DNA from 4 places in the Provencibacterium massiliense genome. Region 3 is predicted to be linked to each of the others. Evidence: predicted binding sites of a transcription regulator. Region 3 holds the regulator's gene; each other region holds the start of a gene.
What was found. Region 3 encodes Rex, which represses fermentation and respiration genes when NADH is low (regulators of the CRP and FNR family bind a similar motif). Its sites were predicted from a motif close to ATTGTTAANNNNTTAACAAT; they were not measured.
Positions count from the first base shown of each region.

Region 1: the regulator Rex is predicted to act here: its motif matches at 2,004-2,023, upstream of adhE (bifunctional acetaldehyde-CoA/alcohol dehydrogenase).
Region 2: the regulator Rex is predicted to act here: its motif matches at 2,667-2,686, upstream of fucO (lactaldehyde reductase).
Region 4: the regulator Rex is predicted to act here: its motif matches at 2,493-2,512, upstream of B5477_RS14540 ((2Fe-2S) ferredoxin domain-containing protein).

Region 1 is NZ_FWCH01000012.1:1,814,648-1,818,607, forward strand. Features, by position in the region: gene adhE (bifunctional acetaldehyde-CoA/alcohol dehydrogenase) at 1-1,936, opposite strand, end outside; gene sigK (RNA polymerase sporulation sigma factor SigK) at 2,260-2,958, shown strand; gene B5477_RS13805 (SIS domain-containing protein) at 3,003-3,960, opposite strand, start outside.
Region 2 is NZ_FWCH01000012.1:164,940-168,899, reverse strand. Features, by position in the region: gene B5477_RS05840 (MarR family winged helix-turn-helix transcriptional regulator) at 93-515, opposite strand; gene B5477_RS05835 (alpha/beta hydrolase) at 713-1,420, shown strand; gene fucO (lactaldehyde reductase) at 1,474-2,622, opposite strand; gene B5477_RS05825 (TetR/AcrR family transcriptional regulator C-terminal domain-containing protein) at 2,756-3,307, opposite strand; gene serS (serine--tRNA ligase) at 3,701-3,960, shown strand, end outside.
Region 3 is NZ_FWCH01000012.1:1,557,692-1,561,651, forward strand. Features, by position in the region: gene B5477_RS12530 (cytidylate kinase-like family protein) at 1-346, shown strand, start outside; gene B5477_RS12535 (helix-turn-helix domain-containing protein) at 673-903, opposite strand; gene B5477_RS12540 (GNAT family N-acetyltransferase) at 1,239-1,778, opposite strand; gene B5477_RS12545 (redox-sensing transcriptional repressor Rex) at 1,820-2,458, opposite strand; gene B5477_RS12550 (isocitrate/isopropylmalate family dehydrogenase) at 2,557-3,717, opposite strand.
Region 4 is NZ_FWCH01000012.1:1,966,865-1,970,824, forward strand. Features, by position in the region: gene B5477_RS14530 (4Fe-4S dicluster domain-containing protein) at 102-1,616, opposite strand; gene B5477_RS14535 (thioredoxin domain-containing protein) at 1,653-1,925, opposite strand; gene B5477_RS14540 ((2Fe-2S) ferredoxin domain-containing protein) at 2,536-2,805, shown strand; gene B5477_RS14545 ([Fe-Fe] hydrogenase large subunit C-terminal domain-containing protein) at 2,806-3,960, shown strand, end outside.

The DNA.
Region 1 (3,960 bases), 260 kb from region 3:
ACATGACGAACTGCGGGTCGATGATCGCGACATCCGGGGTGAGCTCGTAGTCGGCCAGCGGGTACTTGACGTTCCCGTTCTCCTTGTCGGTGATGACCGAGAAGGAGGTGACCTCACTGCCGGTACCCGAGGTGGTCGGGATACAGACCATCTTGGCCTTGTCGCCCAGGTGCGGGAAGTGATAGGTTCTCTTGCGGATGTCGAGGAACTTTAAGCGCAGGCCGTCGAAGTCGGTATCGGGATGCTCATAGAAGAGCCACATACCCTTGGCCGCGTCCATGGCCGAGCCGCCGCCCAGTGCAATGATCACATCCGGCTGGAAGGCGTTCATCGCCTGTACGCCCTTCATGATGGTGGCGACCGACGGATCGGGCTCGACCTCGGAGAAGATTTCAGCGTGGCAGTATTCGGAGCGCTTTCTGAGGTAATAGAGGATTTTATCGACGTTCCCGAGCTTGACCATCATCGGGTCGGTGACGATGAAGGCGCGGGAGATGTCGGGCATCTTCTCAAGATACTGGATGGAATCTTTCTCGAAGTAGATCTTCGGCGGAATCTTGAACCACTGCATATTGACTCTCCTCTTGGCGATGCGCTTTTTGTTGATCAGGTTGACGGAGGACACGTTGGAGGTGGTGGAGTTGTGTCCGAACGAACCGCAGCCGAGGGTCAGGGACGGGGTGTTGGTGTTGTAGATGTCGCCGATGGCGCCCTGGGAGGACGGAGAGTTGGCGATCACGCGCCCGACCTTCATCTCCTCGCCGTAGGCGTGGCAGAGCTCTTCGTCGTTGGAATGGATGACCGCGCTGTGCCCAAGGCCGCCGAATTCGAGCATCTTCTTGGCCTTCTCAAAGCCTTCCTTGGCATCCTTGACCACGAAATAGGCCAGAACCGGGGAGAGCTTCTCGCGGGAGAGCGGGTAATCCGGGCCCACGTCGTCCAGCTTGGCGAGCAGGATCTTGGTGCCTTCCGGAACCTTGACGCCCGCCTGCTCAGCGATCCACCAGGCCGGCTGGCCGACCACGACGGGGTTGACCGACTGCTTCTGGGCGTTGATGACGTAATCGGAAACCTTCTTGATCTCGTCGCCCTTGAGGAAATAGCAGCCGTAGTAGGTCATGATCTTCTCAAACTGCGGCGCGATCTCCTTGTCGACGATGGCCGCCTGCTCGGAGGCGCAGATCATGCCGTTGTCGAAGGTCTTGGAGAGGATCAGGTCGTTGCAGGCGCGCTCGACGTCCACATTCTTGTTGATGTAGCAGGGCACGTTGCCGGGGCCGACGCCGAGCGCCGGCTTGCCGCAGGAGTAGGCGCTCTTGACCATGCCGGAGCCGCCGGTGGCCAGAATCATCGAAACGCCGGGATGGTTCATCAAAGCGCTGGTCGCCTCGATCGAGGGGTACTCGATCCACTGGATGCACCCTTCCGGGGCGCCGTGGGCGATGGCCGCATCCCGCAGGATCTTGGCCGCCTCGACCGAGCATTTCTGCGCGGAGGGGTGGAAGCCGAAGATGATCGGGTTGCGGGTCTTAATGCAGATCAGGGATTTGAACATGGTGGTGGAGGTCGGGTTGGTAACCGGGGTGACGCCCGCGACCACGCCGACCGGCTCGGCTACCTCGACGTAGCCCTCCATCTCGTTCTCGTCCACGATCCCGACGGTCTTCTGATATTTAATGGAATGCCAGATGTATTCGGTGGCGAAGATGTTTTTGATGACCTTGTCCTCGAACACGCCGCGGCCGGTCTCGTCCACCGCCATCTTGGCCAGGTTCTGGTGGTTGTCCAGCCCCGCGAGCGCCATCGCATGGACGATCTCATCGATCTGCTCCTGCGTCATGTGCATGAACGCCTCGAGCGCCTTGTTCGCGTTTGCCACCAGCTTGTCAATCATCGGGCCGGTTTCAACGGGAGCCTGGTTTTTCTTTTCTGCCATTTCTCTTCGTTCCTTTCTCAATCAATCTTGGGTTTATCTTGCGGCCTAAAGGTTCGGAATTACAATGATTGTTAATTCTTTAACAACAATATATCATGCTCCAGCCTGCATGTCAAGTGTATTCGTTAAAAAATTATCAAGAAATTTGCACCTTTTTTACTGCCGGATCCTGCTGGTCTTAGTGTACCATATTTTTCGCTCAAAAACAGGGGGCATCCGCTGTTTTTTTGATCGTTTTCCCGGGCCCGTTTGTCCGGTGCCGCCCCGTATAGTACAACCCATATACTTATATATAAGTAATCAGAGAAAAGGGGAAATCGGATATGTACTCGGCCTTGATATTGCTCTCTCTTTGCAACCTTTTATATTTTGCCCTGCACGTCACCGGCAGCGGCTCCTTCCCCCGTACCCTCAGCGCCAAGGAGGAGCGGGAATACCTGCTACGCGCGCGGGAGGGGGACACCGAGGCGAAGAATCAGCTCATCGAGCACAACCTGCGCCTAGTGGCGCACATCATCAAAAAGTACTACTCCAACTTCAAAGACCAGGACGACCTGATCTCGATCGGCACGATCGGGCTGATCAAGGCGGTCTCCACCTTCGACTGCGAGAAGGGGACCAAATTCGCGACTTACGCGAGCCGGTGCATCGAAAATGAGATTTTGATGCACTTCCGCGGGCGGCGCAAGTTCGCGCAGGACGTCTTCATCAACGACCCGATCGACACCGACAAGGACGGCAACTCGCTGACCTTCCAGGACATCATGACCGACGACAGCAACATCTATGACGAGATCGACCTGCGGATTAAATCCGAACAGCTGCACACCTTCATCGCGCAAAACCTCGCCCCGCGGGAGCGGGAGATCATCTACCTGCGCTACGGATTGCGCGGCCAGAAGCCGCTGACCCAGCGGGAGGTGGCCGATAAGCTGGGAATTTCGCGCTCCTATGTATCGCGCATCGAGAAAAAGGCGATCGGCACCCTGAAAAAGCTGTTTGAAAGCAAGACGGCTATCTAGGGAAAGGGCGGGACCGGAAATCCGGCCCTGCCCTTCATTTACATTTATTTCCCGCCGGGCGCCTTGGTGCCCATCAGGTCATAGTAATTACTAAAATATTCCGGGCTCTCCTCCCGGCCGATCACCGGCGGCAGCAGCGCCGCGATCACCTGGGCGGGGAGCATCTGCTCGAAGGGGGTGAAGTCCTCGTCCTCCACGCTGAGCAGGCTGAGGTTGCGCCCCTCCCCCAGGTCCTCGCCGAGGGAGACGACAAAGTTGTGCTCGGTGCCGTTTTTCTGAAATTCAATGAGGCGCAGCATCCGGTCGTGCTGCTCCCCGCGGCTGAGCAGCATGAGGGTGTAGAGCTCCTCGTCCAGCAGGTCGTCCGGCCCGTGGAGGTATTCCTCAAACTCGTAGCCCATCGCCGGATAGCGCACCGTCTCCACCAGCTTGAGCGCGCTCTCGGCCGCGATGGCGCTGGCCACGCCCTTGCCGATGATGGTAATCTTCTTCATCTGCTTGAGCTCCTCGAGGTTGCGCTCGTACCACGCGCGGGTGCGCCGGACGTTTTCCGGCATGGCCCGCACCTCCCGCTCAATTTTGAGGATATAGTCGTTGTAGCGCTCGGGTGCGATTGTGCCGGCCGCCTGCCCCGCCTCGAGCGCCAGCACATAGAGCGAAAGCACCGTGGCGTAGTAGCCCATCGTCTTGGCGCCGTTGTCCTCCTCGCCGCAGGCGATCAGGCAGCTCGCACCGCACTTGTCGTTTAAGACGCAGGCCTCCTGCGCACTCAGCGCCACCCAGGGGTAATCGCAGAAGCGCTCGACCGCGGCGGTGGTGTTGGTTGAGGAGCCGCCCTGGGAAACGGCGATAAAGATCGGATTGGTCTTCCTGACGGTCTCTTCGCCGGGGGCGAGGGTGGGAGTAAAGATTGTCACCTCGGTATCGAGCACCTTCTCCATAAAGCGGCAGGCGCTGGCACAGGCGTTGTAGGAGGTGCCGCAGCCGCATAGATAGATCCGG
Region 2 (3,960 bases), 1.4 Mb from region 3:
GTCCCGGTTTCGCCGTGCGAAATTGCCGCCAGCAGCGGCAAAGGGATGAAACTCCCTGTTTGAAAGTTTACTTTCAAACCACCTCTCCTGTTCTAAAGAATTTCCTCCACAATGACCCGCAGCATCCGGTCGAGCTGGGCGAGCTCGTCGGAGCTGAAGCGCTCCCGGATCCCCTGCTCCACCTGGTCCATGTACCGGTCGTTGATGCAGTAATATTTCATAAATTTCTCGGTCACCAAAAGATGGGTCTCCCGCTTGTCCTTCTGCGAGCTCTCCTTTTGGAGATACCCCTTCTTGACCAGGCTGTTCACCCGGTAGGTCGCGTTGGGCAGGGACATCCGGCAAAAGGACGCAAACTGGCTCACCGTCGGCTTGCCCAGCAGGTAGATCACCTCCAGGCAGCTGCCTTCCAGCGAGCTGAGCGACGTGTAGCCCGACTCCGGCTCCCGAAAAAGGTTTTTATAATAACTGAGCGTGATCTTGTCGTACAGCTTCCCCCATAGTTCCTCGAGCATGACCTCTCTCCTTTTACTTTCAACTTTTTAATTAAATATATTTAATTAAACTATTTTAATTATATCACCGCTTTTTTGATTGTCAACCCTTTTTCTTCCTGCCCATAGAAATTTTGCGGGCCGGTTGACAACGCCGCGCGCAGGCCGTAAACTGGGGATTATCAGGCCCGCGAGCGGGCGGAACGGAGTATTTTGCTATGCAGCTGATCCAAACGGAATTTACCATTGGCGCCCTTCCCGCCGCCCTCTGGGGCGAGGGGCAAGAGGAGGTCATCGTCGCCGTCCACGGAAATTTTTCGAGCAAGACGGACACCCCTATCCGGCTGCTCGCCGAACATGCCGCCGGGAAGGGCTGCCAGGTACTGAGCTTCGATTTGCCCGGGCACGGGGCGCGCAGGGAGGAGGTCACCCCCTGCAAGGTGCAGACCTGTGTTTGGGAGCTGTGCGGGGTGCTGCGCTACGCGCGGGAGCGCTGGAAGCGCGTCGGCCTCTTCGGCTGCAGCATGGGGGCCTATTTCGGCCTGCTCGCCTGCCAAGGCCTGCCGCTGGAGCGCTGCCTCTTCCTCTCCCCCGTCGTCGACATGCAAAAAATCATCGAGGGGATGATGGCGCAGTTTCACGTCACGCCCGGGCGGCTGCGCGCCGAGGGCGAAATCCCCACCCCCATCGGGCAGACGCTCTACTGGGACTATTACCGCTATGTCTCAGAGCACCCCGTCACCCGCTGGGACGCGCCCACCGCTATTTTGTGCGGCAGCGAGGACGACATGAGCGGCCGCGGGGACATTCAGGCCTTCGCGGAGCGCTTTCATTGCAAGCTGGACGTCCTCAAGGGCGGCGGGCACTACTTCCACACCCCCGGGCAGCTCGCCTACTATGAAGGCTGGTTAAAGAGAAATCTCTAAATAACGGCAAAATCCCCAAGGACCGCGGTCCTTGGGGATTTCTTCTGTCTTTTTTAAAGGAGGGAGAGGTAGAGCTCCTTGATCTCCTCGACGCTGGTCTCGCGCGGATTGCCCGGGCGGCAGGCGTCGGCATAGGCGGACTCGGCGAGGAACTGCACGTCCTCCTTCTTCACGATTTCGCGAAGGTTCTGCGGGATCCCCACGTCGGCGGCTAAATTCCGCACCGCGTCCACAGCGGCCTTGCGGTACTCCTCGACGCTCATCGTCTCGGTCCCCTCGACCCCCATCGCCTTGGCGATGTCGCGGTACTTTTCCCCGGTGGCGGGGGCATTATACTCCATCACGGTCGGCAGGATGATCGCGTTGGCGATCCCGTGCGGGGTGTCGTAGAGCGCGCCGAGCGGATGGGCCATCGAATGCACGATCCCCAGTCCCACGTTCGAGAAGCCCATGCCCGCGACGTACTGGCCGAGCGCCATCCCCTCGCGGCCCTCCTTGGTATTCTCCACCGCCCCGCGCAGCGAGCGGGCGATGATCTCGATCGCCTTGAGGTGGAACATGTCCGAAAGCTCCCAGGCCCCGGCGGTGATGTACCCCTCGATCGCGTGGGTGAGCGCGTCCATGCCGGTCGAGGCGGTCAGGCCCTTCGGCATGCTGGACATCATGTCCGGATCGACGACGGCAACCACCGGGATGTCATGCGGGTCGACGCAGACGAACTTGCGGTTCTTCTGGGCGTCGGTGATGACATAGTTGATGGTGACCTCGGCCGCGGTGCCCGCGGTGGTCGGCACGGCGATGATCGGCAGGCACTTATTCTTGGTCTCGACGGCCCCCTCGAGGCTGCGCACATCGGCGTACTCGGGATTGGTGACGATGATCCCGACCGCCTTGGCGGTGTCCATCGAGGAGCCGCCGCCGATGGCGATGATATAATCCGCCCCGCAGGCCTTGCAGGCGGCGACCCCCGACTGGACGTTCTCGATGGTCGGGTTCGGCTTGATGTCGCTATAGAGCTCGTAGGGCAGGTCCGCTTCCTCGAGCACCGCGGTCACCTTCTGGGTGACGCCGAACCGGAGCAGATCCGGGTCGGAGCAGACGAAGGCCTTCTTGAGCCCCCGGCCCTTGACCTCGGGGGCGATGCTCTGGATCGCGCCCGCGCCGTGATAGGAGGTTTCATTGAGTATAAACCGATTGACCATAAATAACCACTCCGTTTCTTATATTTTTAAGGAAATCCTCAGGTTCTGATAAAATAATAACAATATAAAAACCCGGCTGCAAGTGACAAATTGGCCCGGCTGTCACTTTTGTGACAACCGGGCCAAGGTGTAACTATTGCAGATCGCTGAGCAGCAGCCGCAGCCGCTCGGGCATGGCCTCGATGAGCAGATCGACGATCTCCTCGGGAGGCTGCCGCATACCGGTGGTGGCCCACTTGACGGTCATGTCGATCGAGCCCTTGCAGTACATCTCGAGCAGGAAGCGAACGTCCCCCTCGAGCGGGCGGCCGGTCTTTCTCGTGATGATCCCGGTGTAGAGGGATAAAATACTCTCGTAGTCGTAGGCCAGGATGGAGTTGCAGTCCCGTGACTTGAAGGCCTGGGCGAAGAAGCTGCGCTCGGCCTTGATGAAGCAAAACTTTTTGAGCAGCCCCTCGCGCAGGGTATAGCTGACCCCCATCTGCTTAAAAGATTTTTGCGCCAGCCGCTCGAAGTACCAGTTGACCAGGTCATATTTGTCCTTAAAATTGCGGTAGAAGGTCTGGCGCGACAGGCCGCACTGCGCGCAGATATCCTTGACGGTGATCCTGTCGAGTTCGGCGTGCTCCATCAGCGTCTTGATCGCCCTGGCCAACTCGTATTTCGTCTTGTCCTGCTCCTTCATGCAGCCGCCTCCTTACGATTGATCCCTGTTGGGATTATTTTATCATATTTTGAAGGCGGATTCATCCATTTTGCTTGCAACCCGCGGGAAAATTGTATATAATAGGGAACAGTTCCCAATCCTAACAGAATCAGGGCAAATGCGTTTGAAGGAAGCTATGGCCCCATCCCTTCCAAACAGAGAGCCGGTGGCGGGTGCGAACCGGCGGGAGAGACGGCTTATCCACTTCCCGAGCGGCCGGCGACGAGCCGGAGGGGCGGTACCCCTTATCGTACCAACGAGCGGCGGGCTTTCGGCCCGCAATTTGGGTGGCAACGCGGAGTCTTTCGTCCCATACGGTGTATGGGTCGGGGACTCTTTTCATTTTGTAAGAAAATAAGGGAGGACTAGAAAATGCTGGATATCAATCTATTGCGCACCAATCCCGAGCTGGTCAAGGAGAACATCAAAAAGAAGTTCCAGGACGAGAAGCTGATCCTGGTGGACGAGGTCGTCGAGATGGACAAGCGCTTCCGCGAGGCGAAGGGCAAATGCGACAACCTGCGCAGCCAGCGCAAATCCATCAGCAAGGAGATCGGCATGCTGATGGGCAAGGGGCAAAAGGAGGAGGCCGAGCGGACCAAGGAAAAGGTCGCCGCCATCGCCCAGGAGCT
Region 3 (3,960 bases):
GATCCGCCAGCTCGCGGACACCGAGAGCTGCGTCATCGTGGGGCGGTGCGCGGATTACATCCTGCGCGACTACCCGAACGTGCTGCGCCTGTACGTGCACGCGCCGTTCGATTACTGCGTGAAAAAGACGATGGAGGTACACCCCAACTTCGACGAGGAGGAGGCCAAGCGCTTTATCCGCAAGACCGACAAGCGCCGCGGGGACTATTACCGCTATTTCACCGGCAACAGCTGGCGGGACGCGGACAACTACGACCTGTGCCTCAATTCCAGCGACCTGGGGTGGGACAAGTGCGTGGCGCTGACCAAGGCCTATCTCGAAATCAAGCTGGGGATTTCTCTTTAATTGTCATCCGAGGCCGCCGCGCGGCAGTGTCGGGGCGGCCGGTGGCCGAGGATTTCCTCGGCTGTACACCGGGAGTTTCGTTTGTGGGGCTGTCCGCCTCACGCCCCGAGTAACCTTTTCGACGTAGAAGAAGATTAAGCCCTTTTCAAAGAAAAGGGCTCTGAAAAGACGAAAAAGAGGGGGAAGTATCCCCCTCTTTTTATGTTCCCCCTCACGCACTGCTCAAAGCTGACTGCGCCGCCGGACACAGCAGAACGCGAAGCCAAGCAGCTGCAAACCGGGTTGCAGCTCGGCCCGCAAAAGAAATGCCAACCACACCAGGTGAATCATCTTTGAGGCGGCACATATTCAAGAACGTCCTGGACTTTGCAGCTTAGCGTATGGCATATCCGGGCCAGCACCACCAAATCCACGCGCTGCAACTCGCCCTTGCAATAGGTGTTTAGCTGCGTGCGCTGCATTTCAGAAAAGTGGGACACCTTGTTTTTGCTTAGGCCGCTTTCCCGGATGACCTTTTCCAGTTTTATTTTTATATATCCATATTCCCTGTCCTGCAAGACTCCCACCTCCCCTTATGTAGATTAATAGTACCCTATTTTTTTAAGCAAGGGCTCTTTTGCACTAAGACTGCACTAACAAAATTTACTTTTATAGAGCGCCTGCGCGGGAAAGGGCACCATCGTTGTAGTGATCAGTTGCCTGCGCGGGCAAAAAGCCGCCCCCGACATACGTCGGGGGCGGCTTCGCATTTCGCGGCGTGCGAAAACGTGTATAGTCCGCGCGTGGTCGCGCGTGGGGTGGTCAAGGAGGGGTACCCCCTCCTTTGTTTGCTTTCTTTCCCCCTTTCTTTTCAAACAAAAGAAAGGGGTCGTCGTACGGGGGCGAAACCCCGCTAAATCCTACACTCCAGCTGGCAGTCGCAAGGCTCCTTTTCAGCCAGCCTCTGATTGACCTCCCCGGCGGGAACGCAGCCCATCGCCCGGTAAAAGGCCATGCTCTCCACTGCCGAGTGGGCCGAAATATAGAGATACTGCCCGCCCATCTCCCGCGCGCGATCGGCACAGCGCAAAAAGAGCCTGCGCCCGATACCCCTGCCGCGGTAAGGATAAGAGGTGTAGAGCTCGGCGAGGATGCGGTACTGCCCCCGGCTGCCCGCAGGCGCCCCCTCCAGCAGCGCGAAGCCGGCCACCGTCTCCCCGTCGTAGGCGGCGTAGAGCGCGCCGCCAGCTTGCAGCGTGGGCAGGAGCGTGTTTTTCACCAGTTCGTCCTTCTCCTCCCCGCTCCAGTGCTCGGTGAAGGGGCAATCCACAATTCTCTGCTCCCCGCCGACGGTGCGCCAGACCCTGGTGACCTGCTGGTAGCGCTCGAAACTTTGCAGCAGGCCCGGTACGCAGTCGCGCACGCCGAGGGAGCGGATCACAATTTCTCCCATGCTGTCTCCTTTAAAAAAGGCGGGCCGCAGCCCGCCTGTGGTCATTCCAATATCTCGCTGATCTCGTAGCACAGCGTCATCAGGCTGTCACCCAGGTGGACGTTCTCCACCGCGATGTCCTGATAATCCATCGCCAGATCATAGTGCGAGAAGTTCCAAAAGCCCTTGATCCCGTAGTTCACCAGCCGGTCGGCCAGCTCGGGCGCTTCCTCGCGCGGGATGCACAGGATCGCCACCTGCGGCGAGAAGGTCTTGCAGAAATTCTCCAGCCGGTTCACGTCCGAGATCACCAGATGGCGCACCGGCATGCCGATGAGCTCCTTTTGCTTGTCAAAAATCCCGATCAGGTTGAAGCCCTTGGTCTCGAAGGACATGTGCTTGGCGATCGCCAGGCCCAGATTGCCCGCCCCGATGAGGATCACCTTGTATCCCTTATGTAGCCCCAGAATGTTGCCGATCTCCCCGAGCAGGGCGTCCACGTTGTAGCCGTACCCCTGCTGGCCGAACCCGCCGAAGCAGTTGAGGTCCTGCCGGATCTGCGAGGCGGTCAGGTTCATCAGCTGGGAGAGCTCGCGGGAAGAGATGCGGTGCACGTCCTTTTTCTGCAGGTCCTCCAAAAAGCGGTAGTACCGCGGCAGCCGCCGGATCACCGATGGGGAGACCCCTTCATATCGTGCCACTATTTCACCTTCCAACCCTTCATTTTCCCATATTGCGACCATCCGTCGAAAGAACCAATCGAGGGCAGACGGTCCTGTCTGCCCCCGCGGTGTCAATTCTAGAGCTTTGTGATCGTCTCCATCACATAGTCGCCGAAGTCCTCGCAGGTCGCGCCGGTGTCCCGCCCGGTGACGCTCAGGCGTTTCTCCTCATACATGCAGATATCCAGCGCCCGCTCGAGCTTGTCGGCCTGCTGCTGATACCCGATGTGGGAGAGCAGCAGCACCGCCGCACGCAGCATCGAACAGGGGTCGGCATACTGGGCGCGGCCCTCGCTGACCATGCGCGGCGCGCTGCCGTGGATCGCCTCGAACATGGCGTAGCGCTTGCCGATGTTGGCGCTGCCCGCGGTGCCCACCCCGCCCTGGAACTCGGCGGCCTCGTCGGTGATGATGTCCCCGTAGAGGTTGGGGAGCACAAACACCCTAAAATCGCGCCGGCGCTTCTGGTCGATCAGCTTGGCAGTCAGGATGTCGATATACCAGTCGTCGGTGGTGATGTGCGGATACTGCTTGCCGATCTCCTGGCAGAGCTTCAAAAACTTGCCGTCGGTCGTCTTGACGACGTTGGCCTTGGTCACGATCGAGACGCGGTCCTTTTTGTTTTTATCCGCGAACTCATAGGCGAGCTTGGCGATCCGCTCGGTGCCCTCGGTGGTGGTGACCACGAAGTCGATCGCCAAATCCTCGTCCACGTTCACCCCGCAAGAGCCCACCGCGTAGGCGCCCTCGGTGTTCTCCCTAAAAAAGGTCCAATCGATCCCCTCGCTGGGCACCTTGACCGGGCGCATGTTGCAGAACAGGTCGAGCTCCTTGCGCATGGCGACGTTGGCGCTCTCGATGTTCGGCCAGGGGTCCCCGGCGCGCGGGGTGGTGGTGGGGCCCTTGAGGATGACGTGGCAGGCCTTGAGCTCCTGCAGCACGTCGTCCGGGATGGCCTTATGCTGCGCCGCGCGGTTCTCGATGGTCAGCCCGTCGATCGAACGGAACTCCACCTTGCCGCGCCCCACCTCGTCCGCGAGCAGGTACTCGAGCACCCTTCTCGCTTCGCCGGTGATGACCGGGCCGATCCCGTCACCCCCGCACACCCCGATGATGATGGGGTCGAGCGTTTTATAGTCAATGAAATCCTTCTGCGCCTTCATCCGCTCGACCCGGGCGAGCTGGTCTTTTACCAGCTGCTCGAAACGGGCGGTGGCGCCGCTGAGCTTATCTTCCACAGTAAACCTCCTGGGGGTCTTCTCAAAATCAACACATGGCCTTCCTTCAATGGTTTTATTTTAGTATAATCGGGAACGATTGTCAATTATATGACAATAAGTTTTATACTGCATTGCAAGTTCCATTATGCGACAGCCTGTGCGGAAAAAATACAGGCCAGTAATGATTTCTTCACAAAGATACGTTATAATAATGATGGAACGCTGTTACCGCAGCGCAACGATACAGATTGGGGAGAATGC
Region 4 (3,960 bases), 410 kb from region 3:
TGGGGAAACCCTATCAAGGGGTTTCCCCATGGCGGCAAAGCCGCCATTTCAGGAAACAAAAAGGGCCCGGGGAACTTCCCCGGGCCCTTAAATCATCTATTCTATTTATGCTCGTGCTCCTCGGGCAGCTCGCCGATATAGTCGCTCCCCGTCGCAACATGGTGCTCGGCCTCGTCCGCAAACTTCTTGACCGCGGCGGCAGCCTTCTTGATCGGCTCGATGGTGCCTGCGCCGCCGATGCATCCGCCCGGGCAGGCCATCCCCTCGAGGATGTAGCCCTTGCGCTTGCCCGCCTTGGCGAGGGTGAGCATCTTGCGGCAGTCAAAGAGCCCCTCGGCCCGGTCGATCTTGACCTCGACGTCCGGGTAGCGCTCGCGGATGACCGCCTCGATCGCGCCGGCGACCCCGCCGGCAACGCCGTAGCCGCGCCCGCCGCCGGTAGCGTCCTCCATCTCGGGCGCGTCCTCGATCTGGCCGAAGTCGATCTCCTTGGCGGCGAAGATGCCCATCAGCTCCTCGTAGGTGATGACGAAGTCCACGTCGCTGCGCACCGTGCGGCGCAGGGCCTCCAGCTTCTTGGAGGCGCAGGGCCCGATGAAGACCACCCGCGCGTTCGGGTGCTCCTTCTTGATGATCCGGGCAGTGGCGACCATCGGGGTCAGCTCGGTCGAGACGCAGTGCGCAATCTCGGGGAAAAACTTCTTGGCCATCACCGACCAGGACGGGCAGCAGGAGGTCGCCATGAAGGGCTGCTCCTCGGAAAGCCCGTGCACGTAGTGCTCCGCCTCGGCGATCGCGCCGAGGTCAGCGCCGATGGCCACCTCATAGACGTCCGAAAAGCCGAGCTGGATGAGCGCGTCCTTCACCCGCTGGGGCGTGGCGAGCGGGCCGAACTGCCCGACGAAGGAGGGCGCGATCTCGGCAATAATTTCCTTCCCCTCCTTGAGGGCGTGGACCAGCTGGAAAATCTGGGACTTGTCCGCAATGGCGGAGAAGGGGCAGTTGACCAGGCACTGTCCACAGGAAACGCACTTGTCGTAGTTGATCTTGGCCCGTCCGAGGTAGTCGCTTTCGATGGCGTCCACCCCGCAGGAGGCGGCGCAGGGGCGCTCGAATTTAACAATCGCGTTGTAGGGGCAGCTTTCCGCGCAGCGCCCGCATTTGATACATTTGTCCTTGTCGATGTGGCTCTTGCCGTCCTTGAGAGACACCGCCTTGACCGGGCAGACGCTCACACAGGGGTGCGCGAGGCACCCGCGGCAGTTGTCGGTGACGTAGTACTGCTTGGGCGGGCAGGCCTCGCACGCGAAGGGGATCACGTTGACCAGCGGCGGCTCGTAGACCAGCTCGTCGATGGCGCTCTCCTCGATCCCCTGGGAGATGGGCGCATGCTTGTCCGCGGGGCGCACGTCCAGCCCGCAGGCCAGGCGCAGCCGTTCGCCGACGATGGCCCGCTCCTTGAAGACGCTGTCGCGATAGGTCGCGATCTCGCCCGGGATAATCTTATAGGGGATATCCTCGATGCGGGAATAGTCTCCGCCCTCGAACGCCAGCTTTGCGATCTCCTGGAAGATCTGGCGGCGGATCTTGGTTACGGGAGTATAAATGCCTTTCAACTATGAAACCCCATTTCTACAAAAAATAGCCGGCCCTCAGCTCTTTGCCGGGAGCCCCATTGCAATAATCCTCTCCATGACCGTTTCGCTGTCGGCGTTCTCGATCAGGTCGCCGTTGATCCGCACCACCGGGGAAATATCCGGATGGGTGCCCTCGACGAGGTTGGTGCAGGTCGTGATGTTGACCTGGGTGTTGAGCCTGAGCTGGACCTTGAGCTTCTTGAGGCTCTCGATCGACTCGATGATGTGCATGGCCCCGTTGAGCACGCACTGTGTGCAGACGCAGACCTCGACGTTAACCTTTTTCATGCTTATGACCATTCCTTTCTCGGGAATTTGCGCCGCCGGCAAGGAGGAAATGGCGGGCGTCGTCCAGGCGCAAAAACCATAAGTTTAAAAGACCAAGCTTTCAAACTTTGCCCCTCTGCTTGATTTGTGGCCGCCCGGTCCCTGGCGGCAGGAGCTGATCGGAAGGTTGTTATTTATTTAACAATCAGTTCCTATTATATCCCCGGCCCCATACAAAGTCAAGGCCCCTCCCCGTGTAAAATACCGGGAAAAGCGCCCCTTATGCACCGGTTGGCTGCGCACCGTATTGTTAACCTTATTATACTAAAAGCCCGGCGGGCCTGTCAAATGAAATCCCGTCCATTTCTGGTTTTTTCTCGGTATTGAAAAGCTCCGGTTGCCTTCACGCCTTCTTTCCGTTATACTGGGGCCAAAGGTATGCCGCCCCGGTAGTTTGGACAGCCGGGTAAGGTTTATGCCGCGGCCGCAAAGCGCCGGGCCGGAAAAGGGAAAAATTTGAAAGATTTCCTGCAAAAAGTCCGCCCCAAGGCTTGCGCTGCGGCGAAGGATGCGGTACAATGGGAATAGAATGTGAAACTATTAACAATCATGTTCAGGAGGGACCGGACAAATGGTGGAGGTAAAGGTGTGCGTGGGCAGTTCCTGCCATATGAAGGGGTCTTATCAGGTGATCAAGACCTTTGAGGAGCTGATCAAGAAAAACGATCTGAAGGACGAGGTGGCGCTCAAGGCCTCCTTCTGCATGGGGCAGTGCCTTCAGGGGATTTCGATCACGGTGAACGGCGAGCCGGTGCAGAATGTGGGCTTTGCCAACGCGCAGGATGTGTTTTACCAGCACATCTACCCGCTGGCCAAGAAAAACGACGGGGAGGACGCGTAAATGAGCAGCAGTATTATCAAGCTCAACACGAAAAATTGCCAGAGCTGTTATAAATGCATCCGGGAGTGCCCGGTCAAGGCGATCGAATTCAAGGACAACAAGGCCCAGGTCATCCCGGGCGAGTGCGTGCTGTGCGGCAGGTGCGTCGAGTGCTGCCCGCAGAACGCCAGGATCCTGCGCGACGACCTTTCGCAGGTGAGGCAGCTGGTGGGCGGCGACAAGCCGGTCTACCTTTCGCTGGCCCCCTCCTGGGTGAGCTGGTTTCGCGGCAAGAGCTTTTCCGCCGTGTCGGCCGCCCTCAAGCGTCTCGGCTTTTGCGGGGTGGAGGAGACCGCCATCGGCGCGGCCGAGTGCTCGCGCAGCTATGGCGAACTCATGCGCCAGGGGCAGATGAAAAACATTATCGCCACCGCCTGCCCGTCGGCCGTGATGCTCGTCGAGCGGCACTACCCGGAGCTCATCAAGCTCCTCGCCCCGGTCTCCTCGCCGATGATGGCGCACGCCAAGCTCATGCGGGAGAGCTACGGGGACATCAAGGTGGTCTTCGCCGGGCCCTGCCTCTCCAAGATGGAGGAGTCGGACGACCCGCTCGCGGGCGGGATGGTCAACTTTGCTTTGACCTTCGAGGCGCTCGGGCGCTGGCTCGAGGAGGAAGGAATCGAGCTCGGCGAGGAGGACCCCGAAGCCGTGGGCGTCAAAAGCCCGGTGGCGCGGCTTTATCCGAAGCCGACCGGGATTTTAAAAACGATGGCGCCCGAGGATACCGCGGGGTATACGCCCATCGCGGTGGACGGGCCGGAGAAGTGTATCGCCCTGCTCGATTCGATCCGGGATGAGCAGCCCGAGGGGCTCTTTATCGAAATGAACCTCTGCCCGGGCGGCTGCATGGGCGGCCCGCTGCTGCGCATGCATCACCGCAACGCCACCCTCTGCGAGGCGCTGCTCACCGAGCGGGATCAGGCGCAGGACCGCCATGTGGCGGGCAGCGCCGAAATGCAGAGCACCTATCCGCGGGTCTTCCAGAACCGCGCGCCCCAATACGAGGAAATCAGCGAGGAGGATATCCGCCGGGTGCTGGAAAGTATCGGCAAGTTCGGGCCCGAGGACGAGCTCAACTGCTCCTCCTGCGGCTATCCCACCTGCCGGGACAAGGCG